One region of the Faecalibacterium sp. i21-0019-B1 genome, then DNA from elsewhere that is predicted to be linked to it. Evidence: riboswitches for the same ligand, from Rfam matches in the RefSeq annotation. Region 1 holds a riboswitch; each other region holds the start of a gene.
The links. Region 1 has a riboswitch for thiamine pyrophosphate ahead of ACGHP1_RS09960 (energy-coupled thiamine transporter ThiT). Riboswitches for the same ligand answer to the same signal wherever they lie in the genome.

Region 1 (7,588 bases):
GAACCATACAGGCCCCAGCCGATGATGGTGGAAAAAGCAAAGCAGCACAGGGCCACAGCGGTAAAGATGGAAGCCCAGCCGCCGTAGGTGGTGGTAAAGCCGCTGATGGTCAGCTCTGCACCGGCTGCGGTGCCGTAGTTCACGGTGGTACCGCTGCACAGAATGACCATGGCAGTCAGGGTGCAGATGACGATGGTATCGGCAAACACTTCAAAGATGCCGAACATGCCCTGCTTGACCGGCTTTTTGGTGTCGGCGCAGGCGTGGGCAATGGAACCGGTGCCAAGGCCGGCCTCGTTGGAGAAAATGCCGCGGGACACACCCTTCTGCATACTGACGAACAGGCTGCCGATGGTGCCGCCGGTGAACGCTGCCGGGTTGAACGCGCCCGCAATGATGGACTCGAACACATAGGGCAGGCGCTCAAAGTTCAGCACCATAACGCCCACGGACAGCACGATGTAGAACAGAGCCATAAAGGGCACCAGCTTTTCGCTCACGCTGCCAATGCGCTTGATGCCGCCCAGCAGCACCATGGCCACCAGCATGGCCACTGCGATGCCAACCACGAGGTTCAGGGTAGAAAGCGCACCGCCGCCCACCACGCCGTACTCCAGCAGAGCGGTATCGATAGCGGCAACGATGGTATTTACCTGTGTGGCATTGCCGGTGCCAAACACGGTCAGCACGCCAAACAGGGAATACAGCACAGCAAGAAACTGCCAATGCTTGCTCAGGCCGTTTTTAATGTAGTACATGGGGCCGCCTACCCATTCGCCCGCCTCGCTGCGCTCACGGTAGTGCACCGCCAGCGTGACCTCGGCAAACTTGGTGCACATGCCCAGCAGGGCAGAACACCACATCCAGAACACGGCACCCGGTCCGCCAATGGCGATCGCGCCTGCCACACCGGCAATGTTGCCGGTGCCCACGGTGCCGGCCAGCGCGGTGCACACTGCCTGAAAGGGAGTCATGGCGCCATCGGAAGCGTCTTTTTTGCGGAACATGCGTCCAATGGTGATCTTGATGGCGTAGGGAAATTTGCGGATCTGCAAAAAGCCCGTGCGAACGCTCAGGAGCAGGCCTACGCCGATGATGCACACCATGGCGGGCACGCCCCAGATGAATTGGTTGACCGCCTGATTGACGGCCGTGATCGTCTCGATCATATTTTTCCCACATCCTCTGTTAAATTGCGCTTTTCCAGCCGAAATGCCGGAAAACAAACACCTTATTTTACCGCAGTTTTTGCGTACTGTCAAATAAAATGCACAAAAAAGAGGGAGGATTTTTGGCAAACTCTCCCTCAACTGCTTGAAACTATTTTATTTTACTTGTCCTTCGCCGTCCAGCGCTTTCAAGAAGGCTCAGCACTTTCCAACTGCCTTGCGGTACACCGGGTAAGCCACGATGGCGGACAGCACTTCGGTGATCCAGAATGCATGCCACACGCCGTTGGCACCAAGGAAATGGCACAGCACAGCGGCCAGCGGCATGATGAATACGATGTAGCGGCACAGCGAGATGACCAGCGATTCTGCGCCCTTGCCAAGGCCTTCCAGTGCACCGGAAGAGGTGGTGGATACGGCAGAAACCACAAAGCCCAGACAGATGATGCGCAGGGCAGTCTGGCCGATGGCGACGGTTTCGGGGTTGGAAGTGAACAGCTGCATCAGCGGGCGGGAAGCGAACAGGCAGATGACCGTGCCCGCAGCCATGATGGCAGCACTCATGATGAGGGTGAGTTCGTAGAGCTTTTTCACGCGGGCGTGCTGTTTGGCACCGTAATTGTAGCCAATGAGCGGGCGCATACCCTGCACGATGCCATTGGCGGGCAGATACAGGAAGGTCTGCAGCTTGTAGTAAATGCCCAGCACCACCACGTAGCTCTGGGAAAAGCCCGCCAGCAGGCCGTTCAGGAAGGTAACCAGCAGAGAGGGCAGGGCCAGATTGAGGATGGCCGGCACGCCGATGGCATACAGTTTGCCGTCCAGTGCAGCATCCGGGCGCAGGCAGCTGCGGCGCAGTCGGATAGGCAGCTCAGTACGGACGTAAACGAAAAGGTAAACGCACAGGCTCAGCAGCTGGCCGATGCCGGTGGCAAGGGCCGCACCCGCAATGCCCATGGCAGGCACCGGGCCAAGGCCGAAGATCAGGATGGGGTCCAGAAGGATATTGCACACACAGCCAAAGATCAGCGCCGCCATAGTCACCTTCATGCGGCCCACGGCCTGAAACATCTTTTCAAAGGCCAGTGCCGCCATGTTGATGGTGGCAAACAGGAATACGATGGTGGAGTAGGTGATGCCGGATGCGATCAGGCCTGCGTCGCTGGTGAACCGGCGCAAAAAGCCCGGCATGATGACAATGCTGACAATGGTGATGAGAATGCCGTGCATCAGGCTCAGCGCCATACCGTGGGTGGCGGCAGTCTCGGCCTTTTTGTGGTCGCCCGCGCCAAGGTACAGTGCGATCATGGCATTGATGCCGATACCGAAGCCGATGGCGATGGCGTTGGCAAAATTCTGGATCGGGAACACCAGCGACAACGCAGTCATGGCGTCTTCGCTGATGCGGGCCACGAACAGGCTGTCCACGATGTTGTACAGACTGTTCACCAGCATGGAAATAACATTGGGCAGCGCCATGGATACCAACAGCGGCAGCACCGGTTTTTCTTTCATAAAGGTCTCGTTCATAGTGTTTGCATTGCTCCTGTAGAGAAAAGGAATGAATTACTGCAGCCGCGGAATCGTCAGGGCGAGACTGCTCGAAGATAAAAGCAGACGCAAAAAAGCCACACAATGGCTTTTTTGAAGTCATTGTGTGGCGAAAAGTAGCATACTGCTGTAAAAATCCACACGAATTTTATTAACTGTAGGATAACACGGCTTCCGGCAGATGTCAAGAGGTCAAACAGATAAAGTATGACTTTTATAGACTTGACCATTTTTCACCGGGAGGCTAAAATAAAAATAGATACTTTATAAAATAAGGAGAATCCTGCCATGAAATGGATGATCGCATCCGACCTGCACGGGTCGGCGTTTTATTGCAAAAAAATGATCAAAGCGTTTGAGCGGGAGAGAGCAGATCGGCTGCTTTTGCTGGGGGATCTTTTGTATCACGGCCCCCGCAACGACCTGCCGGAGGGTTATGCCCCGAAGGAGGTCATCCCGCTCCTGAACGGGCTGAAGCCGGCGCTTTTGTGCGTGCGGGGCAACTGTGACGCTGAGGTGGATCAGATGGTGCTGGATTTTCCCATTCTGGCCGACTATGCGGTGCTGCCGGTGGGCAGGCGGCTCGTTTACGCTACCCACGGTCATGTGCACAACCTGAAAAACCTGCCGCCGCTGGCTCCGGGGGATGTCCTGCTGCATGGCCACACCCACATTCCGGCGTGGACAGAGTTCGGCGAAGGCAATCTCTACCTGAACCCCGGTTCTGTGAGCATCCCGAAGGAGGGGAGTGCACATAGCTATATGACACTGGAAGGGGAGACTTTCCTTTGGAAAACGCTGGAAGGCGAAGTGTACCGGGAGCTGGAGCTGTGATGGGGGCAATGGAGCTGGAAGAGAACACGGTTCAGATCCGGGATGATTTCGACCCGGACAAAATTCTGGAAAGCGGCCAGTGCTTTCGCCCCCGGAAGCAGGCGGAGGGCTGGTATCGGTTTGTTTCCGGGAGACAGCTGCTTTACCTCAGACCACTGCGCAGCGGAACCTACACGGTGCGGTGTGAGCCGGGCGCATGGGAAACCTTCTGGCACGGTTACTTCGACCTTGGCCGCAGCTATGCCGCCCTGCGCGGAAAGCTGGACAGCCGGGACGACTTTCTGCAGCGTGCCATGGAATACGGCCGGGGCATCCGGGTGCTGCGTCAGGATGAGTGGGAGATGCTGGTCAGCTTCATCATCTCGCAGCGAAAGAGCATCCCGGCTATCCGCAGGGCGGTAGAGCTGCTTTCGGAGCGGTTTGGCGAGCGGCTGGGCAGCGATAGCGAAGGGCCGGTGTATGCGTTCCCGACAGCAGAAGCGCTCTGCTGTGCCGGGGAGCAGGCGCTGCAGGAGTGCGGTCTTGGCTACCGCACCCGCTACGTGCTGCATGCGGCGCAGCAGGCGGCAGAGGGCACACTGGACCTGAAGAAGCTGGCTTCCCTGCCCGATGAAGCACTTTTTGCCCGTTTGATGGAACTGGACGGTGTTGGCAAAAAGGTGGCAAACTGCGTGTGTCTGTTCGGCTATGGCCGTGTGGGCCGTGTGCCGGTGGATGTCTGGATCGAACGGCTCATCCGGGACGAGTTTGCCGGGCAGGACCCGTTCCCGCAGTTCGGGCTGGAAGCAGGCATCGTGCAGCAGTACCTGTTCTTTTATAAAAGAAGCGTGGGATAAGAACCGCGGAGCCGCAGGCAGGAGCGTAGGATCATCCGCTAAGCAAAAAAGGCAACGGCTTCCTCTGTTTGAGGAAAACCGCTGCCTTTTGATCATTTTACCGCCTGCTTTAACCGTTCCAGATCTTCTGCATCCGGGTGAGAAAGGGCGTTGTCAAAATTCTCGATCAGTGCATCCAGATTGGGCAGATGGATCGGCTGCTTTTTCATGCCCTCATACCGCTGGCGTACCGAAAGCGGCATCTTGCCCTGACACATATAACGGCCGAAGACCGTGTTGCTCCTGTCCAGTGAACGCTCCACCTTTTTCAGGATCTTGTTGAAATACTCCTCACTGCCGCCAAAGCCGGCGGTGCCAAAAAGGAAGATATTTTTGCCGTGCAGCTGCTTCAAAAAGTCCAAAGTGCTTTCGTCAGCGTTTCCCTTGTCTGTCCAGAAGCCCACATAGAGGTCGTCTGCTTCCATGGCAGCAGGGTCCGGGGTGCCAAAATAGCAGCAGTTTTCCTGTGGCAGACAGGCGTGCAGCGTGTCTGCCAATAATTTTGTGTTGCCTGTTTTACTGCTGAATACGATCGCGTAGCTCATAGTTTCTCCTTTGGTCGGTAACAACAAAAAACACCACACGTTTCCGTGCGGTGCTTTTCCTTCTGGTGGAGAATACCGGGATCGAACCGGTGACCTCTTGCATGCCATGCAAGCGCTCTCCCAGCTGAGCTAATCCCCCAGATGTTTGTGCCGTGCCTGACGACAGGAGTAATTATACCAGCGCTTTGCCGGATTGTCAACAGCTTTTTTGGGATTTTCTGCAAAAAAATTCCCGCCGGGGAAATGCCCTTCCCGGCGGGAAAAATGACTGCGAAAAAACTTACGCTCTTGCGTTCTGCGGGTCGAAGATCTGCGGTGCGACACGGATCAGGATCACCACAAGGACCGTGGTCAGAATGGCTTCGGGCAGCATGTAGGTGGCGTTGTACACGGCACTGTACAGCCAGCACAGACCGTCCACGCTCATGTTGGAGATGCCGGGAAAGCCGATCTCGGTCATCCAGCTGAAAGCGTAGTCGTAGTCCTTCCAGACGATGTAACCGGACAGAAAGCTGCACAAAAAGCGCAGCAGGCACACCACAAAGGCGCTGACACCGACACCCACGGTGCGGTTGCGGAAAGGCTTTGCGATCAGGCAGGCAAAGCCCAGCACCGTGAAGGCCAGAAGGTAGTCCAGCAGCACGCAGCCCACCTGTGCCGTGAGGGTCTGGCAGTATGCCAGATTGCCAAGGCCCTGCACAAGCTGGATCAGGCTGTTGACGAAAGCGGTCATGATGCCCCACTTTGCGCCGTGGCGGTAGCTCATTACCAGAATGGGCACCATGCTGAACAGGGTGATGGAACCGCCGTGGGGCATGAGCGGGATCTGGATCATGCTCAAAACGGTGGACAGAGCGATCATCAGCGCACCCTCCACCAGAATGCGGGTCTTGGAATAGGTTTTGGTCATAGGGATTCCTCTTCTCAGAACGATAGTACACAAAAACAAAATGCGCCCGCTTTCCAGCAGGCGCACGGGGTTTGTGAAAGAACGGACAGTTCTGCAAACTCCCACGCCGGCATTGTCCGGTCAGGTAAAAGGGTACTCCGCAAAACGCGGATCTCAGCCTTTCGGCACCCCTGTTTTTATGTCCATGCAAAAGTATAGCGCGTCCGGCGCAAAAGTCAAGCCCCGGCGGAACATATCTGCCCCGGCCTGTGCATAGGCTGTACCATAAGTTCACAATGGGAGGAGTCTGGATATGAAGGGAGACCCCGAACAGAGGGCGGTACAGCTGGGCGAATATATCGCGGCCAACCGGGCCACAGTGCGTGCGGCGGCAGCGGTGTTCGGGTGCAGCAAGTCCACCGTGCACAAGGATGTTGCGGTGCGGCTGCGGACGCTGCAGCCGGAGCTGTTCCGGCAGGTGCGGGCGGTTCTGGCCTGCAATAAGGCAGAGCGGCATCTGCGCGGCGGTGCGGCCACCCGGCGCAAATACAGCCGCAGATAAAAGACGGCACACTTCCGAACAAAACGGAAGCTGTGCCGTCTTTTTTAGGTTCAGTCCCGGGTGCGGAACTGGCTCAGTGCGCCTTTTTCCAACCGGCTGACCTGTGCCTGACTGATGCCGATCTCCTGCGCCACCTCCATCTGGGTCTTGCCCTGCAGGTAGCGCAGCTCCATGATCCGCTTTTCCCGCGGGGTCAGCCCGGCCACGGTCTGCCGGAACTGCAGCCCGCTGATCCAGCTGTCCTCGCCGTCCGGGTCCCGCACCTGATCGATCACATACATCGCATCGCCGCCATCGGTGTACACCGGCTCTTCCAGACTGATCGGCTCCACCACCGATTCCAGCGCGGCGGTCACTTCGCGCCGGGCAAGGCCCGCCGCCTGCGCGATCTCGTCCATGGTCGGCTCGCGGCCAAGCTGCTTTTCCAGCGCTTCACGGCTCTGCATGGCCCGGTAGGCGGTATCCCGCAGGCTGCGGCTCACCCGCAGGGCATTGTTGTCCCGCAGAAAACGCCGGATCTCGCCAATGATCATGGGTACACCGTAGGTGGAAAAGCGCACCGGCTGGGCGGGGTCAAAATGATCGATGGCCTTGATCAGCCCGATGCACCCCACCTGAAACAGGTCGTCCAGATTTTCGCCGCGCTGGGCGAACCGCTGCACCACGCTGAGCACCAGCCGCAGGTTGCCTTCCACCATTTGTTCCCGGGCTGCTGCATCACCGGCGTGGGCGCGGGCCAGCAGTTCCCGCTTTTCGGCTTCGGTCAGCACAGGCAGCTTTGCAGTGTTCATGCCGCACAGCTCCACTTTGTTGTACATCCAAACGCCCCCGGTCTGTTTTGATCTTCACCGGGAGTATGGGATGCGCAGCGGCATTGTATGCGTGGAAAAAACTGTGCGCTTTCCCGTTTGACAGGAAAGCGCGGCAAAATATTGTTTTTCGTGCAGATTTATGATATGCTGTATTTGCGGCGGCAACGCCGCCATCAGGCGCTGTGCCCACAAACGCAGGCGGCTAGTCCTTACCGGTACTTGGGTGCCGGCTAAAGACGATTTTTTCTTGAAGATCTCGTTCTCCCCGGATGCCCAAGGGCGGAAAGGGGGGATGCACCATGACGTTTGAACAGGTCGTGCTTCTGCTCACGCTTCTCGGCGGAGCAATCT
Region 2 (7,588 bases), 510 kb from region 1:
GGGGATGCACAGCACGTCATCCTTCACGAAGGCGTAGCTGGTGGGGTCCCATGCGGTGTAGCCGCGGGCCTCGCAGGTGGCGCGCAGGCCGCCGGAGGGGAAGGAGGAAGCGTCGGGCTCGCCGCGCACCAGCTCCTTGCCGGAGAACTCCATGATGGCGGTGCCGTCGCCCACAGGGGAAACAAAGCCGTCGTGCTTCTCACTGGTGATGCCGGTCAGCGGCTGGAACCAGTGGGTGTAGTGGGTGGCACCCAGCTCCATGGCCCAGCGCTTCATGACGCTGGCCACAACGTTTGCCACCTCAATGTCCAGCGGAGCACCCTTGTGCAGGGTGTTCTTGAGGCTCTTATAAGTAGCGCTCGGCAGGCGCTCCTTCATCACATGTTCGTTAAAGACCTTGCTGCCGTAGATTTCCATAACATTCGCTGCCATAAATCCTACTCCTTACTTGATCTTATGTTTCCCAGCTCCCGCCCCGGAGCTGCCGGAAAGCGGGCCCCAAAGCACGAAAGGCTTCTTAACAAAAACGGCGCTGCGAGTCAGGAGGTGACCCACAGCGCCGTTGCTGTCTATGGTTTGATTATAGCCCCGGCGGGCCAAAAAGGCAATTGACAAATCTGACGATTCTGTACAAACAGCTTCCTGCATTTTTGGAGCATCCGCACTTGGTATGACTTATCGGATGGGATTTGCGCCTTTTGTCAGGCCGAACGGTTTAGAAATGGCTCCGCTGTGCTCTGCCATGCTTTAATGTGTTATATTTTTTGTTTTCGTGTTTGTCGCGGCCTCGACGCTTGTCAGGGCAAGGCCCTTCCATCTGCTGGCGCAGACCGCTCGCCTGCTTGAAAGCCCCACCGGGGCTTTCATTGCCTTGCAATCGCAGGGCCGCTCCAAACACATTTTCACGCGAAAGGCCCCGACGGGAAAATGTGTTTTTAATTAAAAATAAAACTTCCGCTGAAGATACCCAGAGTGAAACGGAGGGTATTCAAATCGTTAAATCACCTGAAAGAGGAAGAACTTCAGATAATTCGTCTCCGGCACGCCCCACAGGATCGGATGATCCGGTGCCTGCTGTTTCACCTCGATCTGCCGCAGCTGGCGGCGCGCATCCTTTGCAGCGGCGCGCAGCATCTTGATGAACAGCTCCTCGGTGGCAAAATGGGAGCAGCTGGCAGTTGCCAGATAGCCGCCGCGAGGCAGCAGCTTCATGGCACGGTAGTTGATCTCCTTGTAACCGCGCATGGCGTTCTCCACAGTGCGGCGCGCCTTGGTAAAGGCCGGCGGGTCCAGAATGATAAAATCGTAGGGGTGTCCCTCTCTTTCCAAGCGGGGCAGCAGCTCAAAGGTGTCCTCGCACAAAAAGTCCATATTGGTCAGACCGTTGCGCTGGGCATTGCGCTGCGCCATGGCAATGGCCTCGGCGCTGATGTCGGCGGCGGTCACACGGGCAGCGCCGCCCGCAGCGGCGTTCAGTGCAAAGCTGCCGGTGTGGGTAAAGCAGTCCAGCACGGTGTGACCTGCAGCAAGGCGTGCCACCGCCCGGCGGTTGTACTTCTGATCAAGGAAGAAGCCGGTCTTCTGGCCGTTCTCGAAATCCACATGATAGTAAACTCCGTTCTCGCAGATCTCGGTCTGGGTGCTTGCCGGATGAGTCTCACCGGGCAGCTCAAACCAGCCTTTGTTCTGCTCAAGACCTTCCTTTGCGCGCAGAGCCTCATCGTTGCGCTCGTAGATGCCGTCGATGGTCTGGCCGTCGGCGCGCAGGACTTCTGCCAGAATGGGGAAGAGGACGGGCTTGAGCTTTTCCATGCCCATGCTCAGGGTCTGCGTGACGAGGATGTTGCTGAACCGGTCCACGGTCAGGCCGGGGAACTGGTCGGCTTCGCCAAAAATGACGCGGCAGGCAGAAAGGTCTGCAGGTTCCAGCACGGTCTTGCGGTAGTTCCATGCATATTCCACCCGGCGGCGCCAGAACGCAGCATCAAAGGTGTCGTTGGCATTGCGGGAGATCAGCCGCACGCGGATCTTGCTTTTGAGCGAGACAAAGCCGGTGCCAAGGTAGGAACCCTTGGTGCTGACCACATCGGCCAGTGTGCCGTTTTCCGGCTCATTTTCCGGGGAATGGAGGATGTCGTTCTCATACACCCAAGGGTGCCCGCCCACCAGCAGGCCTTCGGCGTGTTTGTTGACGGTATACACAGGGTAAGCGCGTTCTTTCATATGGTTCTCCTTATCATGGACGAACTCCCTTCGTCCCGCGTTCGCTCGACACGCTTACCGTGCGGATAGGCTCCCTCACTGAGGGAGCTGGCTGCGAAGCAGACTGAAGGAGTAAAAATCTACCCTTTATAATAGCACAAAATCATGTTATTATAAATAAGAAATGCCAAAAAACCGCATGAAAGAGGGATGCATTATGGAAATCGAACGCAAATGGATGGTGAAGGGCTGGCCGGAGGGGCTGCCCCTCAGGGAGGAATTTGCCATGCGGCAGGGCTATATCAGCGTGCGGCCCACTGTGCGCATCCGGGAAGAAGCCCTCACCGGCGGCAGAACGGACTACATCCTCTGCTTCAAATCCGGGGGCGGCCTTGCCCGCGAGGAGATCGAGCGCAGCATCGACAAAGAACTGTTTGATGATCTGGAATACAAGATTATCGCTAAACCTCTCATCCCGAAGCTGCGCCGCAGCTACACCCTGCCGGACGGTTCTGTGCTGGAAGTGAACCATGTGGACGAAGGCCAGCCTACCGAGTTCTGGTATGCCGAGGTGGAGTACCCCACGGTGGAAGCAGCCCTTGCATGGCAACCGGAAAGCTGCGGCCTTGGCGAGTACCTCAAGGATGAAGTGACGAACCAGCCCGGCCAGAGCATGGGCGAATACTGGGTGGAGACAAGAGGATGAAAAAAGTAAAACTCAAACTGGAACTGCAGTACAACTCCCCGGTGATCCTCACATTTTTCCTGCTGTCACTTCTGGTGCTGTTCCTCGACCAGTGGACGGACGGGTGGAGCACCATGCACCTGTTCTGTGTCTACCGCTCCTCGCTGAAGGACCCGCTGTTCTACATCCGGCTGTTCGGCCATGTGCTGGGCCATGCCAGCTGGGACCACTTTCTGAATAACATGCTGCTGCTGCTCGTTGTTGGCCCGCCAATGGAAGAAAAGTACGGCAGCAAGCCGCTTTTGTGCGGCATGGTGTTCACCGCTCTGGTCACCGGCGTGCTGCAATGCGTGCTGTTCCCGCGTTCGGGGCTGCTGGGCGCGTCCGGCATCGTGTTTATGCTTATCATGCTTTCGTCGCTGGCGGGCTTCTCCGGCGGCATCCCGGTCACCATGCTGCTGGTTGCAGCGCTGTACTTTGGTCAGCAGGTGTACGATATCATTTTTGTGCACGACAATGTAGCAAACTTCATGCACATTGTGGGCGGCTTATGCGGCACTGCCTTTGGCTACTACAGTGCGTTGCACAGCCGCCGCAGGCCGGCAAAAGCGGTGAAGTTTTCCAGCACGAACAGCCGCCGGAAGCGCTGAACCCACTGTGGACATAGGCTGATTTTGAAAAATTTGCAAACAGGTATTGACAAACGAAAAATCCGTGGTTTAATATAGCCAACTTCAATACACTAAACCGTTGAAGCAGAGATAACGGCGAACCATGCCTGTACAGAGAGCCTGTACAGCTGAGAAGCAGACCGGAAACAGTTCGTCAAGGAAAGTGTGACTTTGCGTTATATTTTCCCGAAATGGACCGCTGAGGGTGCAGGGAACTGCGGAGAACTTTCGCCGCACAGTATTCTGCAACGTAGGGCATACGTCAGTTGCCGGGGATGTGTTGGCATCCCGCCAAGTGCATGGGGTCATGCCCATGAAGTCAGGGTGGCACCGCGGATAAAAGGCCAAATTTTATTCGTCCTTGACAGAAGAGAGTTCTTCTGTTAGGGGCGTTTTTCTTTTCCACTCCCTCGGCAGAAGAGCCGGGGGAGTTTTTGTTTTAGGGCTCCCTTGTTTCCGGCACGAAGGCTCATGCCTGCGGCTGCGGCCACGAAACCCTGAACAAAACAATGCACCCGGTTGCTGCGGTTCTGCCCACAGGCCGGGTGCATTTTATATTTTAGGAAAAATTACAGGTCACTGCGCGGGGAAGCTGCCATGGCCCAGAAGTTCAGCTCGTGCTCCGAGCAGGCATGGAAGATCTCGCGGCAGCGGGCAAGGCGCTCGTCGCTCAGGCCTTCACAGACTTTTTCTGCAAACGCGGCCCAGTCGCGGCAGGCCGCCTCATAGCCCTTGTCAGCATAGTCCACCACCAGTGCACCATAAAGGGTATCCTGCACGGAAGGTTTTTCTTCCAGCAGTTTCTGGAAGATCCAGCCATAGCTCAGCATACAGGGCAGGCAGGCCATCATGCACTCGGCTGCGCCCTCGCCGTTTTTGGCGGCTTCGATCATAGAGTCCACATAGGCACGGTTCTCCGGCCGCAGCGGCAGGCTCTGGATGCCTTCATCGGTCAGTCCAAAGTGCTTGAGATAGTGCAGGCGGGCTGCATCCTCGCTCTCATTCACGAAGGAAAGCAGGGAATAGTAGGTGCGGATGGTCTGCATATCCTTTGCCTTGGTCATGCCCCAGGCAAACACCTTGGCATATTCCCGCAGGTAAAGACTGTCCTCCACGATGTAGCCCTTGAAGCAGGCTTCATCCAGTGTGCCATCCGCAAGGTGGGTCAGAAATTCTGAGTGCAGACATTTCTCCCACACAGGCAGACTTTCCTGCACCAGCTGCTGCACAAAGGTCTGCTCACTCACCCACAAACTCTCCCTTCAGTGCAAACATATGGTCCATCGGGCCGGAGCCGTGGCCCAGATCCAGCATGGCAGAAAGACAGCCGGAAATGTAGGCCTTTGCGCGCTCCACCGATGCATCCAGATCATGGCCCTTTGCCAGATTGGACGCAATGGCGCTGGATAGGGTGCAGCCGGTGCCGTGGGTATTGGGGTTTGCAATGCGCTTGCCGCGGAACCATTTGCCGCAGCCGTCCCGCCACAGAAGGTCGTCGGCATCATTGATCTGGTGGCCGCCCTTGCACAGCACGGCACAGTGGTATTTCTCGCTGATCAGCTTTGCAGCGGTCTCCATTCCGGCCGCATCGGTGATCTTCATGCCGGAAAGGATCTCAGTCTCCGGAATGTTGGGGGTGACCACCTCTGCCATGGGCAGCAGCTTTTCGGTCAGTGCCTGCACGGCATCGTCCCGCAGCAGCTTGGAGCCGGAGGTGGCAACCATCACCGGGTCCACCACGATATGCTTTGCGCCGTAGGTGTGCAGCTTTTCGGCGATCACACCGATCAGCTCTGCCGAGGATACCATGCCGATCTTGACGGCATCCGGGTAGATGTCGGTAAAAATGGCATCGATCTCCTGTGCCAGAAATTCGGGCGTGGCTTCAAAAATGCCGGTCACACCTATGGTGTTCTGGGCAGTCAGTGCGGTAATGGCGCTCATGGCGTACACGCCGTTTGCAGTCATGGTTTTGATATCGGCCTGAATTCCAGCACCGCCGCTGGAATCGCTGCCGGCAATCGTCAATGCAGTTTTCATGGTTACAACTTCCTTTGCAAAAAATGCGGAAATGCCCGCAAGGAGGCACCTCCGCACTTTAAAGCAGCAGTATCTCCCTACGTTGGCATTGTCCAAATCAGGTCACAGGTCTGGGCAAACAGCCCACTCTCAGCCTGCTTTTGCAGGCTCCCTTTTTTCTGCGTTCAAGAATACCACAGTGCCGCTGCATTTGCAAGGGGATGGCCCTTTTCAATCGGCCCGCTGCGTGGTAAAATGGAAAAAACAAAGGGGGGAATACCATGAACATCACGGTCTATCTTGGAGCAAATGCGGGCAATGATCCTGTGCTGGCGGCAGCTGTCCGGGAACTGGGCAGCTGGATCGGTGCAAACGGTCACCGCCTTGTGTACGGCGGCTCCCGCAGCGGCCTGATGGGCCAGCTTGCCCAGAGCACACTGGACGCAGGCGGCACGGTGACCGGTGTGGAACCGCAGTTCTTTGTGCAGCAGGAGCTGCAGCACGATGGCCTGACCGAGCTGATCGTCACCAAGGACATGACCGAGCGCAAGACGAAGATGATCGAGCTGGGCGATGCCTTCATCGCATTCCCCGGCGGTACCGGCACGCTGGAAGAGATCGCAGAGGTAATGTCCAAGGTCTCGCTGGGCCAGTTGGACGCGCCCTGCATCCTGTATGATCTGAACGGCTACTACGACAGCCTGAAAGCACTGCTTGCCAAAATGATCGAGAAAGGCCTTTCCACGCCGCAGCGCCAGCAGGGCATCCGATTTGCGGCGAATCTGGAAGAGATCACAACAATTTTGAATAAAGCCTAAAAGGAAACGCTTCCCGGCCGGGGAAGCGTTTCCTTTTTATATCATTCTCCCAGTGCAGTGCGGAGGTTCGCAAGGACCTTCTGGCTCAGCAGCACAAAAGCCTGCTTGGTGCGTCCGGCAGAAACATTCGCGCAATGCACATTCTCACGGGCAAAGAAGCCTTCACCCACCGGGCCGGCAGCGGCACGGGTGTCACAGAAAAAGTGGGTGCCCGGCAGAGCAAGCCACTGTTCCAGAGCAGCAGAGTCAAAGCCCGGGCCGATGGAAGTGTTGAACAGCACCTTGCCTGCGCCCAGCTGTGCAAATTCGTCCTTGCCCAGCAGCAGGACATTTTTGTTCAGGCAGGTGAACACCACCTCGCTCTCGGTCAGCAGCTGTGCCAGCGGCTTATAGGCCATGCCCACAGCTTCGGCATCCGGCTTGCGGGTGCGGCTGTAATAGGCAATGTCGGCACCCATGAACTGCAGCGCGTCGGCGATCATTTTGCCGGACACACCCAGCCCGATGATGCCTGCCTTCAGCCCGGTGATCTCCACCGGCTCGTCCCGCAGCATGGGCATCCCAAAACCGTGCAGGATGCCGGTGAGCTCATGCAGGACGTACTCCACAACGCCGCGGTCGCCGTAGTCCCGGATGCCCAGCACTTTGATGCCGCGGGTGCGGGCGTAGGCGATATCCACATTGGCGCTTTCCTCAGAATACAGGCTGCAGCACATGCCGATGTAACGGATATTCGGGCAGCGCTCGATCACATTTTTGCCCATGCGGGAGGTGTAGCTCAGAAGCACGGCATCGGCATCTCCGATGCGCTGCACGATCTGGTCATCGCTGGCCGGGATATCGCGGTACAGCACCACTTCTTTTGCGTACTGATGCAGCGCTTCCTCGGCGGAAGGGATCAGGCTTACCGGCTCAATGGCCACCAGTTTGTTGAACATCTGCAAAGCCCTCCTTTAATAGAAGCATACGGGGGAGGAGAGGTTGCGCAGCAGGGCAACTACGCTCCAACCGGCAATGGCGCTGGTGGAAGAGCAGATATCCACCACGGCCTTCACGCCCTCGATCTCGGCGGTGATGCAGTGGTCGTCGCCCACCCAGCCGGGTACCGAGTGCATGGTCACGCCGGTGATCTCCGGGCCGGTGGTGGCCAGCGAGGTGGCAACAGCCACATTCACGCGGCGGGGGAAGGTGGC
Region 3 (7,588 bases), 530 kb from region 1:
AGCGCTTGCCACGGCAGACCGCTACCCCGACCCGCTGTGCCGGGCCCTGCTTGAAAAACTGGCGGTGGCTGAGGGAGTGCCCGCCGAATGGCTGCTGTGCGGCAACGGCGCGGCAGACCTCATCTTCCGGCTGGCGCTGGCTGCAAAGCCCCGTACCGCCCTTGTGACGGCACCCACCTTCGCCGAGTACGCCACCGCCCTTGAAACGGCAGGCTGCACGGTGGAACGGCATTTTTTGCGGGAAGAAAACGATTTTGCGGTGACGAAAGATCTCCTGAACGCGGTGCACCCGGGTACAAATATGGTATTCCTCTGTCAGCCCAACAACCCCACCGGCCAGCTGGCAGAGCCTGCCCTTGTGGAAGCGCTGCTGCGCAGATGCGAAGCCGTGGGTGCGGTGCTGGCCGTGGACGAATGCTTTCTGGATTTTCTGCCGGAGGGCGAAGGCCTTTCGGCAAAGCATCTGCTGAAAAACAGCAAAAAACTGATTATTTTAAAAGCCTTCACCAAGCTTTACGGCATGGCAGGCGTGCGTCTGGGCTATTGCCTGTGCTCTGATACAGAGCTGCTTGCCCGGATGCAGGCAGCGGGCCAGCCGTGGGCGGTTTCCAGTCTGGCACAGGCGGCGGGCATTGCTGCGCTGGACGAGACGGAATATGTGGCGAAGGTGCGTGCATTGATCGAAGCACAGCGGCCTGTGCTGGCAGACGGCCTGCGGGCGCTGGGCCTGCGGGTGATCGAGGGCCGGGCTAACTATCTGCTGTTCCGCGCGCCGGAAGCGCTGGGCGAAGCGCTGCGCCGCAAGGGTGCAGTACTGCGCAGCTGCGGCAATTATCCGGGCCTTGATGCCAGCTGGTACCGCACCGCCGTGCGCACAGAAAACGAGAACCGGCAGCTGCTTGTACTGCTGGCCGAAACCCTGCCGGAGGTGGCACAATGAGCAAGGCAAAATGCATTATGGTGCAGGGCACCATGAGCGGTGCGGGCAAAAGCCTGCTGTGCGCGGCGCTGTGCCGCATCTTTGCGCAGGATGGCTACCGCGTGGCCCCTTTCAAAAGCCAGAACATGGCCCTGAACAGCTTCGTCACCCGCAACGGTGCAGAGATGGGCCGTGCGCAGGTGGTGCAGGCACAGGCTGCAGGCGTGGAGCCGGATGTGCGCATGAACCCCATCCTGCTCAAGCCCAGCAGCGATGTGGGCAGTCAGGTGATCGTGAACGGCAAGGCCCGGGGCCAGATGTCTGCCGCCGATTATTTCAGGATGAAGCGCAGCCTTATCCCGGACATTCTGGAAGCCTACAACAGCCTTGCCGCCGAGAACGACATTATCGTGATCGAAGGCGCGGGCAGCCCGGCGGAGATCAACCTGAAAGCCGACGATATCGTCAACATGGGCCTTGCAAAGCTGGTGGATGCGCCGGTGCTGCTGGCGGGCGATATCGACCGGGGCGGCGTATTCGCCCAGCTGTACGGCACTGTGGAGCTGCTGGAAGCCGACGAGCGTGCCCGCATCAGGGGCCTGATCATCAACAAGTTCCGGGGCGATGTGGAGATCCTGCGGCCCGGCCTTGCCATGCTGGAAGAAAAAACACACCTGCCCGTGCTGGGCGTAGTGCCGTACCTGCGGGTGGAGATCGAGGACGAGGATTCTCTCTCCGACCGGCTGGATACAAAAGCTGCGGTCAAGCCGCTGGATATCGCCATCCTGCGCCTGCCGCATGTATCCAACTTCACCGACTTTATCCCGCTGGAACAGCACCCGCTGCTGGGCGTGCGGTATGTGCAGCGCACCCGCCAGCTGGGTGCACCGGATCTCGTCATCCTGCCCGGCACCAAGAACACCATGGACGACCTGCGCTGGCTGCGGGAAAGCGGACTGGAAGCGGCGGTGCTCAGGCTTTCGGCAGCCGGTACGCCGGTGCTGGGCGTGTGCGGCGGCTATCAGATGCTGGGCGAACAGCTCTGCGACCCGGCAGGGGAGGAGAGCGGTACCCCCTGCACCCTGCGGGGCCTTGGCCTGCTGCCCACCACGACGGTGTTCGGCACCGAAAAGCACCTGACCCAGACCGCAGCCTGTGTGACCACAGAACCCTTTGCAGGCGCAAAGCTGACGGGCTACGAGATCCACGCAGGCCGCACCGAGGTGCGGGGCAGTGCGTTCTGCATCCTTGCAGACGGCACGCCGGAGGGCTGTGTGCAGGACGGTGTATTCGGTACCTACCTGCACGGCCTGTTCGACACCGGCGAACTGACCGAAAAACTGACCGCATTTTTGTGCAAACGGAAGGGCATCGATCCGGCCGGGGCCGAGCTTATCCCCATGGAGCAGTACCGTCAGCAGCAGTTTGATCTGCTTGCCGATGGTGTGCGTGCGGCACTGGATATGCCCGCCATCTATGCCGCTATGGGAATGCAAAAAGGAGACAACACATGACACCGCAGCATCATCTGCCCGCCGACATTGAACGGACGAGCATCTCCATTATCACAAGGGAATTGGACGAGCTGGGCCTGACCCCGCCGCCGGAGACGGCTGCGGTGGTCAAGCGGGTCATCCACACCACCGCGGATTTCGACTATGCCAAAAATCTGCGCTTTACACCCGGCGCGGTGGAAGCCGCAGTCAAGGCCCTGCACGCGGGTGCTTTCATCGTTACCGACACCAATATGGCGCTGGCGGGCATCACAAAGCCGGGCCTGAAAAAACTGAACGGTGAAGCCATCTGCTACATGGCAGACCCCGCTGTGGCCGAAGCCGCAAAGCAGGCGGGCACCACCCGTGCCGTTGCCGCCATGCACCGCGCTGCCCGGGAGCACCCGGGGGCCATTCTGGCCATTGGCAATGCGCCCACGGCCCTTTTGACCATTGCGGAGGAAATGGAAGCCGGTCTGCGGCCTGCACTGGTCATTGGCGTGCCGGTGGGGTTTGTGAATGTGGTGGAAAGCAAGGAAGTACTGTTTGCCGCCTGCGAGCGATACGGCGTGCCTGCCATCGCCGCCATGGGCCGCAAGGGCGGCAGCAATGTGGCTGCAGCCATCTGCAACGCCCTCATTTACTCTGCCGCCGAAATGCTGGACCCCTCTGCCAGAGGGTGGAACGGATAAGGCGGAAACAGCATAACATCAAAAACCCGGAACCCTTTTTGAGCCGTTTTGGCCGAGAAAAGGTTCCGGGTTTTGTTCATGATTTTTTCAGAGAGCTATTTTGCAACAGCCCCATTTTCACGGAAAAGGTCCGAACCGAGCACGGCATCCACACTGCCGGCATCAGGCTGCGGGGAACGCCTTGTTCCACACTTCGATCACCTTGAACTTCGGGGTCCAGCCTTCGGGCTCAAAGCGGTCGCCCTTGGCAGCCATGGTGCCCTGCTCGGTGCACCACTGTGCGGCCTTGGCCATATCAGGGTCGGTCACATCCGCAAAGGCGGGTGCGCCTGCGGGTTCGGGCCTGCCTGCGGTGTTCCACACCAGCATCGAGCCTTTTGCATTGCTTCCCGTGATTGTAACATTGCGCATACCCGTAATGGTAAGGCCCAGGCCACCGTCCATTCGTGTATCATTGGTGCAGACCAGAACAATATCCGTGCTGTGTCCACCTTGAAAATACCATATTTCACCTTCTTTTTCAATAAAACCTGCGTGAAACGCCCCAAAACCTGCGTGAAAAACGTTTTGCACCGCTGTGCGCGCCTTTGCCCCCTCTTGCAATTTGTGCGCAAAGGGTGTAGAATACAGTCACAATCAAATACAGGGGAGCTTGTGAAGCAGGCTGAGAGGAAGTGCCCAAACTTCGACCCTTTTACCTGATGCGGATAATGCCGCCGTAGGAAGTCAGAATGGATGATTTTTTGCAGGAGGCACCGCGGAAGGTGTCTCCTGTTTTTTTGTTGTGTACCGATTACCATTAAGGAGGATGCCTTGTACTTTTCTGCGGAAGTGCCGCAGCGGGCTGAGGGGGAGCGCCCTGAGCTTTGTGACCGTCAGCGATGGGAAGCCGTGTTCCGGCGTGAGAGGAGACCAGCAAGTCTCGACCGCTTCTTATAGTTCCTGCGCCGGGTCTGGCACCGGGTGCGGGCTGTTTGCGGAGGCGCTGTATGGTTTTTGCTGCTTCCGCAGGTTTGGAAAGGAGCCTTGCCTTATGAAAAAAATCTCTGTGAAAAAGCTGGCGTTGGCCGGCATGCTGTGCGCTCTGTGCGTGGTGGGCAGCGTATTCAGCTTCCCCATGTTCGGCAGCAAATGTGCACCCATCCAGCACATGGTCAATGTGACCTGCGCGGTGCTGCTTGGCCCGTGGTGGGGCGTGGGCGTAGCCTTTGTGGCCTCGCTGCTGCGCAATCTGCTGGGTCTGGGCAGCCTGATGGCCTTCCCCGGCAGCATGTTCGGCGCACTGCTGTGCGGCCTTGTGTACCATAAGACCAAAAACATCCTTGCCACCATGGTGGGCGAGGTGTTCGGCACCAGCATTCTGGGCGGCCTGTGCGCTTACCCGGTGGCCATCTTCCTCATGGGCAAGAGCGCCGGCGACATCGCGTTCTATGCCTACATCGTGCCGTTCCTCATCTCCACTGCAGTGGGTTCCATCATTGCGGGCGTGCTGGTGTACAGCCTGCAGCGCTCCGGCGCTCTGCACAGCATGCAGAAGAGCCTTTCCTGACGGAGGGGCACCCGAATGTTCAAAACAGAATTCGAGAACCTGCGCCGCACCTGCCCGCTCATCCATAACATTACCAACTACGTCACCGTGAACGACTGCGCCAACATGGTGCTGGCCTGCGGTGCTTCGCCCATCATGGCCGACGATGCCGCCGAGGTGGAGGACATCACCACCATCTGCGGCGGGCTGAACATCAACATCGGCACCCTGAACAGCCGCACCATCACCAGCATGCTGCTGGCGGGCAAAAAGGCAAACCAGCTGGGCCATCCTGTGGTGCTGGACCCGGTGGGTGCGGGTGCGTCCCGCCTGCGCACCGACACGGCTTTCCGCCTGCTCCGGGACGTAAAGTTCACCGTGATCCGCGGCAACATCTCGGAGATCAAAACGCTGGCCTCCGGCGCGGGAACCACCAAGGGTGTGGATGCCGATGTGGCCGATAAAGTTACTGAGGAAAATCTGGATTCTGCCGTGGCCTTTGCCAAGGCCTTTGCAGCCCAGACGGGTGCCGTTATTGCCATTACCGGTGCCATCGACATCGTGGCCGATGCCGAAAAAGCCTACTGCATCCGCAACGGCAATGCCATGATGAGCAGCATCACCGGTACGGGCTGCCAGCTTTCGGCCCTGACGGCGGCGTTCGTCACCGCCAACCCCGGTCATCCGCTGGAAGCTGCTGCAGCTGCAGTGTGCGCCATGGGCCTTGCGGGCGAGACCGCCCACAAGCGCCTGACCCCGCTGGACGGCAACTCCACCTACCGCAATTATATCATCGATGCCATTTACAATATGACCCCGGATCAGCTGGAAGAAGGAGCAAACTATGAAGTGCGATAAGCAGAACATGCTTCTGTATGCCGTCACCGACCGCACATGGGTGGGCAAACAGACCCTCTATGAACAGGTGGAGAGCGCCCTGAAGGGCGGTGTCACCTGTGTGCAGCTGCGTGAAAAAGAGCTGGACGACGAAGCCTTTCTGAAAGAGGCTGTGGAGATCCATGCTCTGTGCCAGCGCTACGGCGTGCCGTTCTTTGTGAACGACAATGTGGACATTGCCATCCGCTGCCACGCCGAGGGTGTGCACGTGGGGCAGGAGGATATGGCCGCAGCGCAGGTGCGCGCCCGTGTGGGCGACGGTATGATGATCGGCGTTTCCGTCCACAGTGTGGAGGAAGCACGGGAAGCCGTCAAGCACGGCGCAGACTGCCTTGGCGTGGGCGCAGCCTTTGCCACCCACACCAAGACCGATGTGGATGTTCTGCCCCACGAGACCCTGAAGGCCATCTGTGATGCCGTGGACATCCCGGTGGTGGCCATTGGCGGCATCCACAAGGAGAACATCCTGCAGCTCAAGGGCACCGGTGTGGATGGCGTGGCCCTTGTGAGCGCCATCTTTGCAGCAGACGACATCGAGACCGAGTGCAAAGAGTTGAAAGCCCTGTCGGAGCAGATCATCTGACCGATCCTGCGGCAAACCGGGGACACCACCTTGGGCCGCGTTATAAAATTCATGGAGAAAACCAACATGAAAAGCGTATTTTGCGCAGGTGCCGGCATCCAGAACGTTCTGTTTTTTCTGAATGACGGCTGCCTTTCCCTACCCTTGTATGACCAGCACCCTGCTGTTCAGAGATAAACTGTCATTTGGAGGAACAGAGCGTATGCAGACTTATACTACCCAGATGGATGCTGCCCGCAAGGGCATCATCACGCCGCAGATGGAGATCGTGGCTAAAAAAGAGTATCGCACCACCGAGGAGATCCGCCAGTGGGTGGCCGAGGGCAAGGTAGCCATCCCGGCCAACAAGCACCACGAGTGTTTGAACCCCGAGGGTGTCGGCTCCATGCTGCGCACCAAGATCAACGTGAACCTTGGTGTCTCCCGCGACTGCAAGGACTACAACGTGGAGATGCAGAAGGTGATGAGCGCCGTCAACATGGGCGCCGAAGCCATTATGGATCTGTCCAGCCACGGCAACACCCAGCCCTTCCGCCAGAAGCTGACCCACGAGTGCCCGGTGATGATCGGCACCGTGCCGGTGTACGATTCGGTCATCCACTACCAGCGCGATCTGGCTGAGCTGACCGCACAGGACTTCATCGATGTGGTGCGCCTGCATGCAGAGGACGGTGTGGACTTTGTCACCCTGCACTGCGGCATCACCCGCAAGACCATCGAGCAGATCCGCAAGCACAAGCGCAAGATGAACATTGTCAGCCGCGGTGGCTCTCTGGTGTTTGCATGGATGAGCATGACCGGCAACGAGAACCCCTTCTACGAGCACTTTGACGAGATCTGCGAGATCTGCGCCGAGCACGATGTGACCATCTCGCTGGGCGATGCCTGCCGTCCCGGCTGTCTGGCTGACGCCACCGATGTGTGCCAGATCGAGGAACTGGTGCGTCTGGGCGAGTTGACCAAGCGCGCATGGGCACACAACGTGCAGGTGATGGTGGAAGGCCCCGGCCATGTGCCCCTGAATCAGGTGGCTGCCAACATGGAGGTGCAGAAGAGCATCTGCATGGGCGCACCCTTCTATGTGCTGGGACCCCTGGTCACCGATATCGCCCCCGGTTACGACCACATCACCGCTGCCATCGGCGGCGCTGTGGCTGCAGCCAGCGGTGCAGCTTTCCTGTGCTATGTGACCCCCGCCGAGCATCTGGCTCTGCCCAATGTGGACGATGTGAAGCAGGGCATCGTGGCCTCCAAGATCGCTGCCCACGCCGCCGATATCGCCAAGGGCATCCCCCACGCCCGGGACATCGACGATAAGATGGGCGATGCCCGCCGTGTGCTGGACTGGGATGCACAGTTCGCCTGCGCACTGGACCCGGAGACCGCAAAGGCCATCCGCGATGCCCGCCTGCCGGAGGACGACCACAGCGACACCTGCAGCATGTGCGGCAAGTTCTGTGCCGTGCGCAGCATGAA

Region 2: it holds a riboswitch for thiamine pyrophosphate, as region 1 does, so the genes downstream of both, thiD (bifunctional hydroxymethylpyrimidine kinase/phosphomethylpyrimidine kinase) here and ACGHP1_RS09960 (energy-coupled thiamine transporter ThiT) in region 1, are expected to answer to the same signal.
Region 3: it holds a riboswitch for thiamine pyrophosphate, as region 1 does, so the genes downstream of both, thiW (energy coupling factor transporter S component ThiW) here and ACGHP1_RS09960 (energy-coupled thiamine transporter ThiT) in region 1, are expected to answer to the same signal.

What each region holds. Positions count from the first base shown of each region.
Region 1 covers NZ_AP031425.1:1,990,314-1,997,901, reverse strand. Annotated here, with positions in the region: gene ACGHP1_RS09990 (sodium:alanine symporter family protein) at 1-1,169, opposite strand, end outside; gene ACGHP1_RS09985 (MATE family efflux transporter) at 1,368-2,699, opposite strand; gene yfcE (phosphodiesterase) at 3,009-3,554, shown strand; gene ACGHP1_RS09975 (DNA-3-methyladenine glycosylase) at 3,554-4,390, shown strand; gene bilS (flavodoxin family protein BilS) at 4,483-4,974, opposite strand; tRNA gene ACGHP1_RS09965 (tRNA-Ala) at 5,038-5,113, opposite strand; gene ACGHP1_RS09960 (energy-coupled thiamine transporter ThiT) at 5,255-5,884, opposite strand; TPP riboswitch at 5,967-6,066, opposite strand; gene ACGHP1_RS09955 (sporulation transcriptional regulator SpoIIID) at 6,177-6,425, shown strand; gene sigG (RNA polymerase sporulation sigma factor SigG) at 6,476-7,243, opposite strand.
Region 2 covers NZ_AP031425.1:1,480,945-1,488,532, forward strand. Annotated here, with positions in the region: gene ACGHP1_RS07490 (glutamine synthetase III) at 1-432, opposite strand, end outside; gene ACGHP1_RS07495 (class I SAM-dependent rRNA methyltransferase) at 997-2,223, opposite strand; gene ACGHP1_RS07500 (CYTH domain-containing protein) at 2,420-2,908, shown strand; gene ACGHP1_RS07505 (rhomboid family intramembrane serine protease) at 2,905-3,537, shown strand; gene ACGHP1_RS07510 (TENA/THI-4 family protein) at 4,128-4,805, opposite strand; gene thiD (bifunctional hydroxymethylpyrimidine kinase/phosphomethylpyrimidine kinase) at 4,798-5,598, opposite strand; TPP riboswitch at 5,656-5,762, opposite strand; gene ACGHP1_RS07520 (TIGR00730 family Rossman fold protein) at 5,859-6,395, shown strand; gene ACGHP1_RS07525 (NAD(P)-dependent oxidoreductase) at 6,437-7,333, opposite strand; gene ACGHP1_RS07530 (aspartate dehydrogenase domain-containing protein) at 7,349-7,588, opposite strand, start outside.
Region 3 covers NZ_AP031425.1:2,523,870-2,531,457, reverse strand. Annotated here, with positions in the region: gene ACGHP1_RS12635 (threonine-phosphate decarboxylase) at 1-940, shown strand, start outside; gene ACGHP1_RS12630 (cobyric acid synthase) at 937-2,433, shown strand; gene ACGHP1_RS12625 (precorrin-8X methylmutase) at 2,430-3,104, shown strand; gene ACGHP1_RS12620 (hypothetical protein) at 3,267-3,548, opposite strand; TPP riboswitch at 3,739-3,846, shown strand; gene thiW (energy coupling factor transporter S component ThiW) at 4,138-4,653, shown strand; gene thiM (hydroxyethylthiazole kinase) at 4,669-5,490, shown strand; gene thiE (thiamine phosphate synthase) at 5,477-6,112, shown strand; gene thiC (phosphomethylpyrimidine synthase ThiC) at 6,315-7,588, shown strand, end outside.